Regions from separate parts of the Streptomyces sp. NPDC014864 genome, predicted to be linked through region 2. Evidence: riboswitches for the same ligand, from Rfam matches in the RefSeq annotation. Region 2 holds a riboswitch; each other region holds the start of a gene.
The links. A riboswitch is a leader RNA that binds a small molecule or an ion and turns the genes downstream of it on or off. The one in region 2 is predicted to bind cyclic di-AMP.
Positions count from the first base shown of each region.

Region 1 (4,397 bases), on a different contig from region 2:
GCCCCGGGACGGCAGGGAGCACCGACTGTGCCGACGCTGCCTGCACCGGCTTCCCGGGACTCGTTACGACAGGGGCCTGCCGTGAGATCGAGGGCTCAGCTCCGCAGGTGGGGGCGTCGCTAGCCGGCCCGGTGCACCACCGCGTCGCACAGCTCCATCAGCGCCGCCTTGGCGTCGCACTCCCGCAGCGGGGCCAGCGCGGCCCGCGCGTCCTCCGCGTACCGCACGGTGTCCTTGCGGGCCTGCTCCAGCGCCGGGTGGGTGCGCAGCGCCGCCAGCGCCTCCGCGAGCCGGTCGTCGTCGGTCAGGTCGGAGTCCAGCAGCTCGCACAGCGCGACGTCCTCCGCCAGACCGAGCCGCGCCGCCCGCTCCCGCAGCCGCAGCACCGGAAGTGTCGCGACCCCCTCCCGGAGGTCCGTCCCCGGCGTCTTGCCCGACTCGTGCGAGTCCGAGGCGATGTCCAGCACGTCGTCCGCCAGCTGGAAGGCGACGCCGAGCCGCTCCCCGTACTGCGTCAGCACGTCCACGACGTTCTCGTCGGCCCCGGACATCATCGCCCCGAACCGGCAGGACACCGCGACCAGCGATCCGGTCTTGCCGCTCAGCACGTCCAGGTAGTGATCGACCGGGTCGCGGCCGTCCTGCGGCCCCGCCGTCTCCAGGATCTGCCCGGTGACCAGCCGCTCGAACGCCACGGCCTGCACGCGCACCGCCTCCGGACCGAGATCGGCGAGGATCTGCGAGGCCCGGGCGAACAGGAAGTCGCCGGTCAGGACGGCGACCGAGTTCCCCCAGCGGGTGTTCGCGCTGGCCACTCCACGGCGCACCGCGGCCTCGTCCATCACGTCGTCGTGGTACAGCGTCGCCAGGTGGGTGAGCTCCACGACCACGGCCGACGGCACGATCCCCGGCGCCTCCGGGTCACCGAACTGCGCCGCGAGCATCACGAGCAGCGGCCGGAACCGCTTCCCGCCCGCCCGTACGAGGTGCTGGGCGGCCTCCGTGATGAAGGGGACCTCGCTCTTGGTGGCCTCGAGCAGCCCTTCCTCGACAGCCGCCAATCCGGCCTGGACATCGGCTTCCAGAGCCTGGTCCCGCACGCTCAGCCCGAACGGCCCGACGACGGTCACGAGGGGTCTCCTGTCTGCTGGTGTCTGCTGGCGATTACACGGTTTGTCGATAGGTCGCTGCCCTCACTCAAGTCAGCGTATCCGGTCACGTTTCGATCACCGCTAGCGCCCACCTATACAGGCCAGGCGGTATCGGATCACGCCCGGTATGCAAGTGATCCATACATATGACCGCATAAATATCGACTCGCCCCTTTCGATCCCCCCGCACCACGTTCATACACACCCGTACGCCACCCTCCCGCCGAACGACTCGCACCGCGGCACACTCGTGGCACCCGGGTGACACGCGAGCCATCCGCCGACGACGTCCGGCACCGCCCGGATGGATAGGCGCGACGAAGTCCGATTAGTCCACCTTGCTGCCTCAAATCCCCTTGGTCGCAATTGCTCTTCGCCGACTTAAACCGTGAGTTGGGTCACACGATCCCCTCACCTTCCCTCCGGTCGCATACCCGCGCTTCCCCTTTCCTCGCAGGCGAGTTGACCCTGTGCGAACGCAAAGGATCAAGTACCTCATTAGCCGCACATCAAGGTCAATAGGGACGAGCTGTGAATCGCCTACTTGTTCAGGACATGTGCTCTCGCATACGTTCCGGGCCACCGGGCGGACGCCGAATCCTGCCGCCGCCCATGAACCCATCGAACGAACCACGCATGGCAGGAGCGGGGGACCCAGGTAAGTCGCCGGGCCGGACGCCGTACGTCGCACACCGCATGTCGTACGCCGCGCCGGAACGGCTCGGGGTGAAGCCGTGCCCTCAGGGGCCACGGCCGGGCGCCTCCCCGCCCGAACCCGACAGCTCACCTCGCAGGCGACGGAGAGGAATTCACCATGCCTGCCCAGGGTCTGCTCCGCCGTCCCCGCGCCACCCGCCTCGCCCGCGCCCTCGCCGCCGTCGGCACCGGTGCCGCCGTGCTCGCCCTCCCGCTCATCGGCGCGACCAACGCGTCCGCGGCCACCACCTCCGCCCCCGTCACCGCGAGCACACTCGGGTACCCGAACAACCTCGACGGCTGGATCCGCGCGTCGCTCCGGGTCATGGCCAACAAGGGCATCCCGGGCACGTACAACGGCATCCACCGCAACGTCATGCGCGAGTCCTCCGGCAACCCGCTGGCCATCAACCTCTGGGACTCCAACGCGCTCGCGGGCATCCCGTCCAAGGGCCTGCTCCAGGTCATCGACCCGACGTTCACCGCCTACCACGTGCCCGGCACGGCGTGGAACATCTACGACCCGGTCGCCAACATCACGGCCGCCTGCAAGTACGCGGCCACCCGCTACGGCTCCATCGACAACGTCTTCGGCGCCTACTGACGGACGCCGGTGGGCGCTCCAGCGGCGCCCACCGGCCGCCGGGGCGGGCACCCAGCGGCACCCGAGGTGCCAACGGCGGGCGGAGGCCTCCCGGAGCGCCTACCGCCCCGGGAACAACCGGTCGAGGACGACGGCGATGCCGTCGTCCTCGTTCGACAAGGTGATCTCGTCGGCGACCGCCTTGAGTTCGGGGTGGGCGTTGGCCATGGCGACACCGTGGGCGGCCCACTGGAACATGGGGACGTCGTTCGGCATGTCACCGAAGGCGAGGGCGTGTTCACCGCTCAGCCCCAGGTGTTCGGCGGCCATGGCCAGCCCGGTCGCCTTGGTGATGCCGCAGGGCTGGAGCTCGACGGTTCCCGGGCCCGACATGGTGACCGTCGCCAGGGAGCCGACCACCCCGCGCGCGACCGCCGCCAACTCGTCGTCGGACAGCACGGGGTGGCGCAGCAGCACCTTGCTGATGGGCGCGCTCCACAGGTCGTCGCGCCGGTCGACCCGCACGGCGGGCAGCGTCGGGTGCGGCATGAGATACCCGGGCTCGGTCAGCGTCAGCCCGTCCACCCCGTCCTGGTCGACCGCCGCGTACACCTGCCCCACCTCGGCCTCGATCTTGCCGAGCGCGGTCTCGGCCGGCTCCCGGTCCAGGGTGACCGACCACAGCAGGCGGTTCGCCCCGGCGTCGTAGAGCTGCGCGCCCTGGCCGCACACCGCGAGGCCCGTGGTGCCCAGGGCGTCGAGCAGCGGCCGCACCCTCGGCGCCGGCCGCCCGGTCACCACGAGGTGCCGGGAACCCGCGGCCGCCACCCGCGCGAGCGCGGCGAGGGACCGCTCGGACGGGGTGTCGTCGCCGCGCAGCAGCGTTCCGTCCAGGTCAGTGGCGATGAGGGCATATGCGAGGGAGGCGGCCATGATCAGAGAATACGGATCCGCCGCGCCGCCGACTCGACGGGAACCGGACGACGACGGCCGCCGCCTCATTCCCGCCCGCACCTCCTGAACTCCTTTGTATGCGGCGGTTCTTCATCCCGTGCCGGTCCACGCGGCCGTGCGGGGCGTGAGGGCGACGCGGCAGCGGCCGGGAGTGAGGGTGAGCGAGATCACGGCACCACTCCCCGCCCCCGCACCGCTTCCCCTGCACCCCTCACGCCCCGCGCAGTCAGCTCCACACCGCTCCGGGGGCGTGTGCTCAGCCGTGTGATCCCGCCAGGTGGGCGGCCAGCCTCGGGGAGGCGAACTCCGTCCCGCACACGAAGCGCATCACGGGCCCGTAGGAGGCGGCCGCGGGCAGACCCGTGAAGTAGAGACCGGGAACCGAGGAGACGTACCCGGCACCCAGCTTCGGGGTGCCGCGGCTCACCGCCAGTTCGGCACGCAGTTCATGGCCGAGGAAGTCCATGGCAGCGATGTCGACGCGATAGCCGGTCGCGGCTATGACGTGGTCCGCGGTGAGGTCCCGCGTACCGCCGCCGAGAGTGCGCACGGTCAGCGTCGGGCGGCCGTCCCCGATCTCGGCGCGGACGATGGCGGCGACCTCCTGGACCGGCACCTCGCCCTCGAAGCGGTCCCGCAGCCACCACGCGCCGAGCGGTCCGAGGACGCGGCGGACCAGGTAGTGACGGGTCCGGGCCGGGAGGTGGCGGTAGGGGTGCGGGTAATGGCTGAGGGCCCACAGGGACCAGGCGCGGCCGAAGGGCGACTCGGGGCGCAGTCGCGGCTGCCGCCACGGGGGCGCGCCGAAGGCGACCCTGCCGCGGCCCCGGGACACCAGTCGCACCCGCGCGCCGGCCTCCGCCGCGAGCGCCGCCGTCTCCAGCGCGGACTGGCCCGCGCCGACGACGACGAGTTCCTGGCCGGCGAACCGGGACAGGTCGTGATGCTGGGAACTGTGGGAGAGCGGGCCGGTCGGGGTGGGGCCGTCGGGCGCCGCCCCGGCCAGCTCCGGC
Region 1 is NZ_JBIBWT010000001.1:137,380-141,776, reverse strand. It holds gene ACF1A5_RS00680 (polyprenyl synthetase family protein) at 120-1,130, opposite strand; cyclic di-AMP (ydaO/yuaA leader) riboswitch at 1,832-1,961, shown strand; gene ACF1A5_RS00675 (transglycosylase SLT domain-containing protein) at 1,966-2,451, shown strand; gene ACF1A5_RS00670 (HAD family hydrolase) at 2,551-3,363, opposite strand; gene ACF1A5_RS00665 (FAD-dependent oxidoreductase) at 3,641-4,397, opposite strand, start outside.
Region 1: another riboswitch for cyclic di-AMP. It lies ahead of ACF1A5_RS00675 (transglycosylase SLT domain-containing protein); the one in region 2 lies ahead of ACF1A5_RS15665 (C40 family peptidase).

Region 2 (4,397 bases):
GGAGCGCGGCGTGGCCGTCTCGACGCAGTTGTTCGCTCCCGTGCTGTAGCTGCTGCGCAGCCATCGCACGCCGTGCAGATCGGTACTGGAGGGTACGTTCCGAGGCAGAGCAGACATGGTGCCTCCCAGCGCTGTCAGGCGCCCTCACCCATCGCGGCGATGAAATCCAACGAGTCCTCGGGGGAAAGGGCGTGGATTTGAAGGGTGTTGAAGGCCTCGGTGTAGGCCTCTAGGTCTTCTTTCCGTTCGAGATAGAGGCTACTCGTCAAGTGGTCGAGGACAACCACATCCAGATCAGAAGTGCTCAGGAATGAGAAAATAACGAAAGGCCCGGTGATGCCGACGTGCGCCCCGGCGCCGAACGGCAGGACCTGGAGCCGCACTTGGGGCAGACGCGCCGCCTCCACCAGCCGGTGCAGCTGTCGCGTCATCACCTCGGGCCCGCCGACCTCACGGCGCAGCACGGCCTCGTCCAGCACCGCGGTCAGTTCCAGCGGCGGCCGCGCGCGCAGCACGTCCTGCCGGGCCAGCCGCACCTCCACCAGCGCGTCCAGGCGTTCGTCGTCGAGCCCCTCGACAGCGGCACGGGTCACCGCGCGGGCGTATTCGGGGGTCTGGAGCAGTCCGGGGACGACCGAGGTCTCCAGGGTGCGCATCCCGCTTGCCTGGGACTCCAGGCTGATGAAGTCCCGGTAGGTGGGCGGCAGTACACCGCGGTACGCGTGCCACCAGTGATGTCGGCCCCCGCCGTCCTCGGACCCGGCCAGCACTATCAGCAGCTCGCGCAGCTGGGCATCCGCGACGGCGTAGGCGTCCAGAAGCAACCGCACGTCGGCCGGTTTGACCCCGCTGGCCCCGGTCTCGATCCGGCTGACCTTCGACTGGTGCCAGCCCACCAGCCGGGCCGCCTCACCGCTGGTGAGACCCGCACCGGTGCGCAGCGCGCGCAGTTCGGCGCCCAGTTTCCGACGGCGCACCGCGGGACCGTTCTGCATGCGCTCCCACCTACTCCCTCCAGGCCGCCCAAATACGCTCTGCCGTCGCAGAGTTCACCGCTTCGAGCGACAGATATATGCATATCCTGGTGGATCGCCACCGCGAGCGACGCGGTAATGGCAGTCTGACGACGAAGCACCAGTCCGGGACCGTACTCGAACCATCCGCTCCGTGTCGGACTGCGGTCCCGTGGGAAAGGGACGACGCCGCCATGGCAGACCATCTGGAAGCATCCGTCACTCTGCCGAGCGATCCGGCCTCGGTCGCCGCGGCCCGCGCCTTCGTGGTGGGCATCCTGGCGGAGTGGGGCCTGCCGTCGGACTCGGAGACCGCCGACACCGTCCGCCTCATGGTGTCCGAACTCGCCACCAACGCCGTGCAGCACACGTTCGGGCAGTCGCCCACCTTCACGGTGGACCTGGTGCTCGCCCGCGAGGAGCAGTTGCGCATCGGGGTCACCGACAGCCACCCGCGGTTCCCGAAACGACTCCCGGCCGCCGTCCAGCAGGACAACGGCCGGGGCATGGTGATCATCCGGTGGCTCACCGTCGAGTGTGGCGGCAGTATGACCGTGCGGCCCACCCCCGAGGGCGGCAAGACCGTCTGCGTCGAGCTTCCGTGGACGGCGCGGGTCCGTCCGGGTCCGGTCCCGGCCGCCGGTCAGCAGGAGCCGTAGGGCGGCGGCCTGCGGGGGCCGGACGGAGCGGGCCCGACGGGGGACCGCGGGGCCGGGGTCCTACAGGGCCCGCGGAGGGCGTGCGAAGCGGTCGGCGCGGGCCGTGACGGAGCCGGGGCGCCGGACGCCCCGGCGGGTGGTGACGGCGCCCTGGGCGCCGTCACCGTGTCCAGCAGGGTCAGCTGACCCGGCCGTACCAGACGCTCCGCGTCCAGATCCTCTCCAGCCTCACCACGTCCCCGGTCTTCGGTGCGTGCCAGATCTTGTTGTGACCCGCATAGATGCCGACGTGGTACACGTTGGAGCCCGAGTGGAAGAACACCAGGTCCCCGGCCCGGCGGCTCTTCGCGGAGATGTGGTGGGTCTTGTTGTACTGCTGGGCGGCGGTGCGGGGCAGCTTCTTGCCCGCCTTCTTGAACGAGTAGAGCGTCAGCCCCGAGCAGTCGAACCTCCGCGGGCCCGACGCGCCCCACTTGTAGGGGGCGCCCTTCTTGGAGGCCGCGACCTGGAGGGCCTTCGTCGCCGTCGTGGCGGCCGCGGCGTCGGTGGCGAAACCCGGGACCACGATGGAGCCGCCCACGGCGGCAATGGTCAGCGCCGAGGCGGTGCCGGCCCGGGCCATCAGCGACGGGACACGATTGAGCGCAGTCATGCGCAACCCTTCGTCAACCGCCTGTGAAGGATGACCTGTCGGATTCGGGCTGGCGAAGTAGCCCGGCCGCGTTGCCGCGGCTTCACCCCAAGGGCTGCTCGGCCCGGCCATGGTGTGACCGTTCCGGCGACCCGTCGTGCTTGGGTCCTCCACTCCTGCCGATGCACTTCTGTCGACCGGTCATCCGGGCGGCGGCAGGACTCGGCGTCCGCCCGGACCGCCCCGCCGTTGTGGCGGGGGCTTGTCGTCAGACAGGGATCTTCACCCACTCATGTCCGAAAATCCCAACGGAATCGGGGATTTGTGTTGTTACTCACCACTCACCCGTTCGGGTGGACACTCACACGATCGAATGAATGTCCCATCCCCTGACGACCCCCGGACCAGCACCGGAAGGGCCCATTCCGCCAACCGGGCGCGTGTGTTGCGCAACTCGGAGGGACCGGAAAAGGCAGCGCCACTTACGCCATTGAGCGGTAACCCGTTCGGCCCGTTTCGGGTCGGCCGCCAACGTCCCGTGCGGAGCGCGGACATGGCGGTCGGCGGAGTGCGGCGGCGCCCGCCGGGTCAGTCCGGCGGCAGCGTGACCCGGGCCGTGCGCCGCTCGCCGTCCAGCACGCGCAGCGCCCGCGCCAGGGTGTCCGAGTGCAGTTCCGTCTCGCCCCGCTCGTGCATCAGCGCCAGGGCGTCGCGCAGCTCGATCGTCCTGCGGACGAGGGCCTGAGCGGCTCTCAGGGCCCGGTAGGTGCCCTCGTGACGGGCGGGGTTGACACGGCCCAGCAGATCGACGGCGTCCAGGTAACGGTCGATCAGCTCGGCCTCCGCGCGCGTCAGTGCGGGCAGCGGCGGCAGCTCGGGAGGCAGCACCGGCGGCTCACCTCGCGTCCGGCGCGGTGGCGGGGCCCTTGCGGCTCTCGACGATCCGGTCCACCAGCCCGTACTCCAGCGCGCCCCGGGCGTCGAGGACCGTCGTCCGTTCGAGGTCCGCGCGTACCTGCTCCCGTGTCCGTCCGGTGTGCCGGGCGAGCAGCTCCTCCAGGCGGGCCCGGGTCCGCAGCAGTTCCTCGGCCCGGATGGCCAGGTCGGACGCCTGACCCTCCGTCGGCTCGGGCAGAGCGGGCTGGTCGAGGACCACACGCGCGCCCGGCAGCGCGTACCGCTTGCCCGGGGTGCCCGCCGCCAGCAGCAGCGCGGCGGACGAGGCGACCTGGCCCAGGCAGATCGTCTCCACGTCACAGGTCACGAAGCGCATCGTGTCGTAGACGGCCGTCGCCGCGGTGAACGAGCCGCCGGGGGAGTTCAGGTACAGCGAGATGTCCCGGTCGGGGGACTGGTGTTCGAGGTGGACGAACTGCGCCGCCACGTCGTTCGCCGCGGTGTCGTCGACCGGGGTGCCGAGGAGGACGATCCGCTCCTCGAGCAGCCTGGAGTACGGATCCAGGGTGCGCCGGCCGGCGCTGGTGTGCTCGGTGAACTCCGGCAGGACGTAGCGGGCGGACGGTCGGATCATGACGTACCCCTCCATGCGACTGGCCGTGGCCGGCAGAGCTGCTGTCTGTAAAAAATGTACAGGACGTACGTAAGCCGGTGGAGGTCGCCGGGCCGTGCGGGAGGGCGCCGGGTCGTGCGCGGCGCTCTCCTGCGCGAAGCTGGGGGCACGGCCTCTCGACCACCCAGAGGACTGCCATGGCGTTCTCCGAGACTTCCCGGCGGCACCCCCGCCCGCGGCCGCCCGTCTCCGGCCTGGCGCGGGAGAACGAGCTGCTGCGCGAGGAGGTCGCCCAGCTGACGTGCGCCCTGACCTCGCGCGCCGTCATCGACCAGGCCATCGGCGCCGTGGTGACCCTCGGCCGGATCGCGCCCGAGGACGCCTGGCAGGTCCTGAGGGACGTCTCCCAGCACACCAACACCAAGGTGCGCACGGTCGCCGAGCACGTGCTGAAGTTCGCCCAGGGCGGCGCCCTGCCGGACCCCGAGCTGGACGAGCTGAGAAAGGCCCTCGGCCGGCGCACCCTGCGCTTCCGGGGCGGAGGGCGCGAGCGCTGAAGGCGGACGGAAAGGCCCGTAGGCTGG
Region 2 is NZ_JBIBWT010000007.1:296,330-300,726, reverse strand. It holds gene ACF1A5_RS15680 (DUF397 domain-containing protein) at 1-117, opposite strand, end outside; gene ACF1A5_RS15675 (helix-turn-helix domain-containing protein) at 135-995, opposite strand; gene ACF1A5_RS15670 (ATP-binding protein) at 1,208-1,672, shown strand; gene ACF1A5_RS15665 (C40 family peptidase) at 1,851-2,324, opposite strand; cyclic di-AMP (ydaO/yuaA leader) riboswitch at 2,328-2,509, opposite strand; gene ACF1A5_RS15660 (hypothetical protein) at 2,892-3,191, opposite strand; gene ACF1A5_RS15655 (ATP-dependent Clp protease proteolytic subunit) at 3,199-3,834, opposite strand; gene ACF1A5_RS15650 (ANTAR domain-containing protein) at 4,011-4,370, shown strand.

Region 3 (4,397 bases), on a different contig from region 2:
TGGTGATCGGGGCGCAGCTGTTCTGCGGCATGGCGTCGGTGACGGCCAACAGCCGCATGATCTACGCCTTCTCCCGCGACGGCGCGCTGCCCTTCTCCCACGTGTGGCACACCGTCAGCCCGCGGACCCGTACCCCGGTCGCGGCGGTCTGGCTGGCGGCGCTCGGAGCGCTGGCCCTGGGCCTGCCGTACCTGATCAACGTCACGGCCTACGCGGCGGTCACCTCGATCGCGGTGATCGGCCTCTACATCGCCTACGTCGTGCCGACCCTGCTCCGGGTGCGCAAAGGCGCGGCCTTCGAGCGCGGGCCCTGGCACCTGGGCCGCTGGTCGCAGGCGATCGGGGTGGTGTCGGTGGCCTGGGTCGGCGTGATCACTGTCCTGTTCATGCTGCCGCAGGTCTCCCCGGTCACCTGGGAGACGTTCAACTACGCCCCGGTCGCCGTTCTGGTGGTCCTCGGCTTCGCCGCGACCTGGTGGCTCGCCTCCGCGCGCCACTGGTTCCTGAACCCCACCCACGCACGCACCCTCGCCCGCGAGGCCGCCCGCACCGGCGCCCCCGAACCGGCCGACCCCTGACCCGAACGACCCCGCCCGCCGCCCGCACTGCCCGCCCCGACCGGCCACCCGCCGCCGCACGGCCGGCCCCCGACCGGCCACCCGCCGCCGCACGGCCGGCCCCCGACCGGCCACCCGGCACCCGCACGGCCGGCCCCCGACCGGCCACCCGGCACCCGCACGGCCGGCCCCCGACCGGCCACCCGGCACCCGCACGGCACTCTCCCGACCGGCCACCTGGACACCCTCACGGCACACTTCCGGCCCGGCACCCCCGATACCCGATCGGACAGGCGGCCTGCTCGGGCTATGCTCGGGTAGGCAACATCGCCTGGGCCCTTAGCTCAATTGGCAGAGCAGTGGACTTTTAATCCATTGGTTGTGGGTTCGAGTCCCACAGGGCCTACGAGAGAGGCCCCGCCCCGGAGGACTCCGTGGCGGGGCTTCAGGCGTTTCCGCGGCAACTTCCCTGGCGGCTCACGCAGTTCCGTTCCCGCAGAGAGAGCGCGCGCCGATGCCCCGTCCGTACGTCCTGCTGTCCGCCGCCGTCTCCCTCGACGGCTATCTGGACGACACCGGCCCCGAGCGGCTGCTGCTCTCCAGCCCCGCCGACTTCGACCGGGTGGACGAGGTGCGCGCCTCCGTCGACGCGATCCTCGTCGGCGCCGGCACCATCCGCGCCGACAATCCGCGACTGCTGGTCAACTCGCCCGAGCGGCGGGCCGCCCGGGTCGCCGCCGGGAAGCCGGAGTACCCGCTGAAGGTGACGGTCAGCGCGGCCGGCGAGCTGGACCCGGCCGCGCGGTTCTGGCACACGGGCGGCGAGAAGGCCGTCTACACGACGGACCGGGGCGCCGAACGGCTGCGCGGGGCCGGCCTCGCCGCCGACGTCGTCCCGCTGGGCGCCGAACTCGACTGGCGGCGGCTGCTGGAGCACCTGCACGACGTGCGCGGGGTACGGCGGCTGATGGTGGAGGGCGGCGGGACCGTGCACACCCAGCTGCTCCAGCAGAGCCTGGCGGACGAGCTCCAGCTCGTGCTCGCCCCGCTCCTCGTGGGCGACCCGCGGGCGCCGCGGCTGTTCGGGCCGGGCACCTACCAGGGCGGACGGCTGAGGCTCGTGGAGACGCGGGCCATCGAGGACGTCGTCCTCATGCGCTACGAGCCGACGGCTCCCGGCACCGGGGCGCTCGCCTCGCCCGCGGACCGGCACTGGCTCCGGCTGGCGTGCGACCTGGCGGCGCTCTGCCCGCCCTCGCGGAGCGCGTTCAGCGTGGGCGCGGTGGTGGTGGCCGCCGACGGCACCGAGCTCGCCCGGGGCCATTCACGGGAGGGTGACGACCCCGTCGTGCACGCGGAGGAGGCGGCGCTGGCCAAGGTGGACCCGGCGGACCCGCGGCTGGCCGGTGCCACCGTCTACAGCAGTCTGGAGCCGTGCGCCCGGCGTGCCTCCCGGCCCCGCCCGTGCGCCCGGCTGATCCTCGACGCGGGTGTACGGCGGGTGGTCACGGCCTGGCGTGAACCGGACACGTTCGTCGAGGGCGCCGACGGGTCCGGGATGCTCGAGGCCGGGGGCGCGCGGACCGTACTCGTCCCTGAGCTGGAGGAACGGGCCAAGGCGCCGAACCGGCATCTGACCGGCTGAACGGGCCCGCGCCGTCGGCCCGGTAGCGGCGCGGGGCGGTGGCCGGACTCCATGCGTGTGCATTCGGCCCCGCGGATGGGGTACAGTTGGTCTCACGACGCGGGGTGGAGCAGCTCGGTAGCTCGCTGGGCTCATAACCCAGAGGTCGCAGGTTCAAATCCTGTCCCCGCTACTGAAGACTCAGGGCCGGAATCCGATCAAGGATTCCGGCCCTGAGTGCTTTCGTCCCACCGTGTCCTCCGGCCGGCCCTCAGGTCCCTGGAGGACGCCCTCGGCGCGTATGCCCGGTCGGCGGGTGCCGCCCTTGATCATTGTCACGGCGGGTGAGCGATCCGTGCCGGAGCGCAGAGAAAGTGATGCACCGTCAGAAATCCGGTGCCGCGGAGGGCTGGTCAACTCGCCCGATTTTCGTCGCGCATGGCCCGAACGTCTGACCAAAAAGGTTTAATGATCAAGCCGGACGGCTTGGAATCAGAGGCTCGCGTCTATTAACGTTCGATAACGCAGCGCGGTCGTCCCAGCCGTCACAAGCGACGGCTCCGTGCGCGCGCGCCGAATCCCGCAAGGGAACCGGGGAACCACCAACTTGGGGTGAATCGGGCGTCAACCGCCGTGCTCGCACGTCTGGTTTACGCGTGTAGGAGACCTTCCCGCTCCGAACCCGTCAGCTAACCCGGTAGGCGAGACGGAAGGAAAGGAGCACGCCCGAGTGGCGTCCAACCGCCCCGCCCCTGAAGCCCCGTTCGTGCCGGGTCAGCGCACCGAGACCTTCGGCTACGGCAGTCACCCCACCGACGAGGGCCCCTGGGAGGAGTGGAATCCCACCGAGGAGTCCGTCCGGCCGGTCCGGGGCCGGCACCGCGTCTCCAAGCAGCGCGGCGGTGGGCTCGCCCGCAGCTCCACCGTCCTCGGTGTCGGCGTCATAGCCGCCGTCGGCGCGGGTGGCATGGCCAGCGCCCACACCGGCAAGCCGCCGGTGTCCATCTCCATGCCCGACCTGCCCTCCGTGGGCTCCCTCTTCGACGACGCGCCCGCGGCCCCCGAGGGCTCCGCGACCGCGCTCAGCACCCTCGGCACGAGCACCGCCGAGACCACCGAGAGCGCCTCCGACGCGGGCGAGGCGCTGCGCAACCGCATCATGGCGCAGGCCGAGCAACAGCAGGCCCAGGTCGAGACGAAGGCCCAGGAGGCCGCCGAGGCCGCGGCCGCCAAGCAGGCCCAGGAGGCCGCAGCCAAGGCGCAGCAGGAGGCCGAGGCGAAGGCCGCCGCCGCGAAGCAGAAGGCGGAGGAGGAGGCCAAGCGGAAGGCCGAGGCCGAGCGCCTGGCCGAGCTGGCCAAGCAGTACACGCTGCCGACCCCCTCGTACACGATCACCGGCACCTTCGGCCAGCCCGGTTCCATGTGGTCCTCCGGCTACCACACCGGCCTCGACTTCGCCGCTCCCACCGGAACCCTGATCAAGGCGATCCACAGCGGCACCATCACCGAGGCGGGCTGGGCCGGCGCCTACGGCTACCGCACCGTCCTCACCCTCGACGACGGCACCGAGCTGTGGTTCTGTCACCAGTCCTCGATCAGCGTCAAGGTCGGCCAGAAGGTGAGCACGGGCGACGTCATCGGCCGCGTGGGCGCCACCGGCAACGTCACCGGGCCGCACCTGCACCTGGAGGTCCACCCCGACGGCCAGGCCACCGGGATCGACCCGATGGCGTGGCTGCGCGACAAGGGCCTCACCCCCTGACCCCACCGGGTCTGCGCAATCTTTTCCCCACGGAGCCGCTCTGGCCGGAACGGGCGGCTCCGGCGCGTTTGTCGATGTCTTCCATCGCTCTCTTCGCACGCTCGGCTCGTCCGACCTCGAGGTCTTCCTCCTCGCCCTCGGCGGCAACGTCTTCGGCCGGACCGCCGACGAGGAGGCGTCCTTCGCCTGGCTCGCCGCCCAGCCCACGGTGATCGCGCCCATCGCCTCCGCCCCCATCCCGGGGCAGCTCGCTCCCGGCCCTGCTGAAGGTGGCGGGCCTGACCCTGACCGAGGAGGACCTCGCCAGGCTGAGGGAGGCATCGGCCCGACGGCCCGGTCCGCCGATTTCGGCAGCGGCCGGACGACCACGGCCTGTCGGCCTCGGCGTGGGTCTGACGACTACGGCCCTGCTTCGGTCTGACGACTACGCCTGCCCGGCTTCACCCGGCTCGGT
Region 3 is NZ_JBIBWT010000025.1:16,739-21,135, reverse strand. It holds gene ACF1A5_RS31000 (amino acid permease) at 1-578, shown strand, start outside; tRNA gene ACF1A5_RS30995 (tRNA-Lys) at 891-963, shown strand; gene ACF1A5_RS30990 (dihydrofolate reductase family protein) at 1,072-2,202, shown strand; tRNA gene ACF1A5_RS30985 (tRNA-Met) at 2,301-2,374, shown strand; cyclic di-AMP (ydaO/yuaA leader) riboswitch at 2,743-2,900, shown strand; gene ACF1A5_RS30980 (M23 family metallopeptidase) at 2,912-3,943, shown strand.
Region 3: another riboswitch for cyclic di-AMP. It lies ahead of ACF1A5_RS30980 (M23 family metallopeptidase); the one in region 2 lies ahead of ACF1A5_RS15665 (C40 family peptidase).